2 regions of the Actinomadura rubteroloni genome follow, and region 1 is predicted to be linked to the other one. Evidence: riboswitches for the same ligand, from Rfam matches in the RefSeq annotation. Region 1 holds a riboswitch; the other holds the start of a gene.
What was found. A riboswitch is a leader RNA that binds a small molecule or an ion and turns the genes downstream of it on or off. The one in region 1 is predicted to bind cyclic di-AMP.
Positions count from the first base shown of each region.

Region 2: another riboswitch for cyclic di-AMP. It lies ahead of BTM25_RS18610 (C40 family peptidase); the one in region 1 lies ahead of BTM25_RS13795 (CHAP domain-containing protein).

Region 1 covers NZ_MTBP01000002.1:508,348-510,539, reverse strand. Annotated here, with positions in the region: gene BTM25_RS13800 (gluzincin family metallopeptidase) at 1-44, opposite strand, end outside; gene BTM25_RS13795 (CHAP domain-containing protein) at 81-875, opposite strand; cyclic di-AMP (ydaO/yuaA leader) riboswitch at 889-1,033, opposite strand; cyclic di-AMP (ydaO/yuaA leader) riboswitch at 1,371-1,537, opposite strand; gene BTM25_RS13790 (C40 family peptidase) at 1,914-2,192, opposite strand, start outside.
Region 2 covers NZ_MTBP01000002.1:1,561,045-1,563,236, forward strand. Annotated here, with positions in the region: gene typA (translational GTPase TypA) at 1-861, opposite strand, end outside; cyclic di-AMP (ydaO/yuaA leader) riboswitch at 1,065-1,202, shown strand; gene BTM25_RS18610 (C40 family peptidase) at 1,210-2,192, shown strand, end outside.

The sequences.
Region 1 (2,192 bases):
GCGGACGCCGGGCGCGGGGCCCCGTCGCCGGGATCGTCCGTCATGCGGGCGATCCTAGTGAGCTTCACCGAAGGTCCGGCTCACCGCCGGTAGTTCGGATAGCCGTACCCGACCACCGAGCCGGTGTCGCGGGTCTCCTTGCGGACGGCGTTGCCCGCGTTGCCCTCGACGGTGTCGATCGTGCCGTTCCGGTTGTCCTTGACGACCATCCCGACGTGCTCGATGCCGTCGATGGAGCCGCCGCCGTTCCAGTCGAAGAAGACGATCGCGCCCGGCTTGGGCTTGGTGCCCCACCGGCCGTTCTCCTTGAACCAGTCGGCGTGCTCGACGGTCCACGCGTCCGACCCGAACTGGTCGGTGAACCCGATCTTCTCGCCGACCCAGGACACGAACATGTCGCACCAGTTCGCGCCCCGGTAGGCGCCGACCGAGCCGCCGTCGCGGCGGACGGTCTCACGGGCGCGGTCGGTGGTCATGTACCAGTCCTGGAACTTGGTGTTCCCGTGGCGGCTCTCGGAGACGCCGACCTGGGACTCGGCGAGCCGGATGGCGTCGTGCGCGGTGGGCCGTCCGGTGCTCGGCGCCTCGGTGCCGCCGTCGCCCTCGTCGGAGGGGGCGTCGGCCTTCGGCGCTTCGGTCTTCGGGTCGTCCTGCCGGACCCTCCGCTCCTGCGGGAGCCCCACCGGGCCCCCCTTGGGCTGGACGGCCGTCCCGGCGACCGACAGGGCGCCCTGCGGGGCGTCCTTGCCGGGAACCGGCACGGCGGCCTGCGCCGTCGCGGCGACGGTGCCGACGAGCGCGGCACCCGCCACCAGTGCGCCGGTCGTGCGCGCGGCGACGGTGAGCGGACGGGGTTTGCGATGCTTGCCGTTCATGAGCGGGTCTACTCCTCGCTTCCATGACCGCCTGCCGGGTTAGCTGACGGGTTCGGGCGTGGAAGCCGCCCTACGGCCCGTGACGGGCCGATTCACCCCGGATGAGGACACAGTGGGTCCCCGGCTCCGCGGGAACGCCGGACGGGCGTTCCCGCGGACTCGGCGGTGGGCGCGCGGGTGCGCGCCCGATGATGGTTCTGGGCTGTTCCTCCGGGCGTCTTCCGCCGGGAGAGGGGCCGGGAACGGCCCCGGATGAGGATGCGCTGTCGCGTCACGGGACGCGCGGTCTGCGCACGGCCCCTCGCGGGGCGGTGGGATCAGTCCGCGCCGGTGGTCCCGAGGACGGAGCCGCGCGCGGCGGTCCGCTCATGAACGCCGGTCCCCGGCACGGCCGGGGGCGCGGTGCCCGCCGGTGCGGCGGGTCTGGGGGAGAGGTCGGACGGTGCCGTGATCGGAGCACGGCGGGACGTGGTGACAACTCTGCTGGACAGGGTCGCTCCTTCTTCCAGACGCCTGCCGGGTTAGCTGTCGGGTTCGGGCGTGGAAGCTGCCCTACGGCCCCCGAGAGGGCCGATTCACCCCGTGCCGCGCGTCCCGGTGCGGGATCGTGCGCGGCGGATGGGTCCCCGGTTCCGCCATCGCGGATTCGGCGCTGCCGCTTCGCCGGGACGGGCGTGATGGGGCCCGTGGAGTCCGCAGGTTCCTGCGGGGGACGAGCGGCGCTGACATGTGGTCGTGGACGGCGCTGAACCGTCCGGGCCGGAAGCCCGTTGCTGGCCGTCGTGACGCGCTCTCGGCGCCATGCACGCGTCGGGCGTGCGCACGCGGCCGGGCCGGCCGTCCTGCGGGGCGCGGCGGCTGGTGGGCGCCGCACCGGGGCCGCGGCACGTGGAACGTGTCGTGACCTGCGCCGATGACTGGCTGACACCGACAAGTGGCACTCAAGGTACCAAACGCCCCAGGAAAGGCAAATCTTCCACAAAAACAGCGACGGCCCAGGTCAGAGTACCTGGGCCGTCGGTCGTCCGGGGTGGGCCGTCAGGGACGTCCCGCGCCGTAGTAGCCGGGCATGGACGACAGCGGCACGATCTTGACCACGGTGCCGGTGTGCGGCGCGTGAATGATCTTCCCGCCGCCGACGTACATGCCGACGTGGCCGAGGCTGTTGAAGAACACCAGGTCACCGGCCTGGAGGTCGCTCTGCGAGACGCGCTTCGTCGCGGCCCACTGGCTGTTCGTCGTCCGGGTGATGTTGACGCCCGCCGCGCCCCACGACCGCATCGTCAGCCCCGAGCAGTCGTAGGAGTTCGGGCCGGC
Region 2 (2,192 bases), 1.1 Mb from region 1:
GCCCGCGATCGCGATGATGTCGCCGGGGCCCGCCTCGTCGGCGGGCTTGCGGGTCAGCGCCTCGGTCATCAGCAGCTCGGTGATCCGGACCTTCTCGACGCTGCCGTCGTGGCGGCACCACGCGACCTGCTGGCCCTTCTTGATCACGCCGGCGTGGACGCGGCAGAGCGCGATCCGGCCGAGGTAGCTGGACGCGTCCAGGTTCGTCACGTGCGCCTGGAGCGGCGCGTCCGGGACGTAGGACGGCGCCGGGATCGTCTCCTTGATCACCTGGAACAGCGGCTCCAGGTCCTCGGCGGCGGGCATCTCGCCGTCGCCGGGCTTGTCCAGCGACGCGCGGCCCGCGCGGCCCGAGGCGTAGACGATCGGGAACTCGATCTGGTCCTCGGCGGCGTCGAGGTCCATGAACAGCTCGTAGGTCTCGTCCACGACCTCGTCGATGCGGGCGTCCGGCCGGTCGGTCTTGTTGACGACCAGGATCACCGGAAGCTTGGCCTCCAGCGCCTTGCGCAGCACGAACCGGGTCTGCGGCAGCGGGCCCTCGCTGGCGTCCACCAGCAGGACGACGCCGTCCACCATCGACAGGCCGCGCTCGACCTCGCCGCCGAAGTCGGCGTGGCCCGGGGTGTCGATGATGTTGATCGTCATCCCGTTGTGCAGGACGGCCGTGTTCTTCGCGAGGATCGTGATGCCCTTCTCGCGCTCCAGGTCGTCGGAGTCCATGACGCGGTCGTTCACGTCCTGGTTCTCCCGGAACGCTCCGGACTGCCAGAGCATGGCGTCGACCAGCGTCGTCTTGCCGTGGTCGACATGGGCGACGATGGCGACGTTGCGGAGGTCGTCGCGCGTGGAGAAGGGCATGCAGGCTCGCCTTGGGTGAGGGTTGGGCGTGGGGATTTCGTGACGCCGCGGACGAGCGGCCACTACCAGTCTACTCGGCCCGCGCGGCGCCCTTTCCGACTCGGCGTCGCGACCCGGCCCCGGCGGCCAATTGGTCATCTATGCGCATTCTTTGTAAGGTCTTTCGTCATCCGGGCGTTCCCTCGCCCCTGCTCTCGGGGCCGCGTCCGGATCCGCCGAGTCCCCCGGAGGGGGAGCCGGGGACCCAACCGGGCTTCTCGGGGTGAATCGACGCACGGCGTCGTAGGGCTTCTCCGGCCCGAACCCGTCAGCTAACCCGGCAGGCGGCGAGGAGAGGAGAGACCGGTTTTGGCACCGGATTCCCGGCGGCGCCGCTGGACGGCGCCCGCAGTCGCGGTGGCCGCGCTCGTCGGCCTCGGGCTCACCGGACCGGCCGTCGCGCACGCCGCGTCGCCGCTGACCGTCCTCGCGGCTCCCAAGCCCACCGAGAAGGAGCTGCGCAAGCAGCTCGACGACCTCAACACCCAGGCCGAGATCCTCACCGAGAAGTTCAACAAGGCCCGCGTCGACCTGGACCGCGCGCAGCGCGCCGAGGCCGCCGCCGCCCGCATCTCGGCGGACCTGGAGGCCAAGGTCGCGCCCGCCCGCCGGCAGCTCGCCGCGCTCGCCGCCGCGAACTACATGAGCGGCGGACCGGACGTCCTGTTCGGCTCCGGCGGCGCGGACGGCCTGTCCGACACCGCCTACCTCGCCCAGAACCAGGCGACGGTCGTCGCGTCCGTCCAGGCGGAGATCGACAAGGCCAACAAGGCCAAGCTGGCCGCCGAGCAGCGCACCGCGCAGGTCGCGCAGGCCAAGAAGCAGGTCGAGAACGCCCGCACCACCGCCCGCAACAAGATCGCGGAAGTGCAGAAGCAGCTCGACAAGCTCACCACCACGCACGTCAAGGACCCGCACACCGGGCTGTCGGCGACCGTCACCGGCTCGGGCCTGCCCGCGCGGATGGCCCGCAAGGCGCTGACCAAGATCGGCCGCCCGTACGTGTGGGGCGCCGCCGGGCCGAGCACCTTCGACTGCTCCGGGCTCGTCGTGTGGGCTTACGCGCAGGTCGGCAAGCCGGGACTGCCGCACTACACCGGGGACCTCTTCGAGCTGGGGACGAAGGTGAGCCGGGGCTCGCTCCAGTCCGGCGACCTCGTCTACTTCGGGTCCAACCTCCACCACATGGGGATCTACCTCGGCGGCGGGAAGTTCCTGCACGCGCCGTCGACCGGCGACGTCGTCAAGATCTCGGAGCTCTCGGACCGGTCCGACTTCGCGGGGGCCAACCG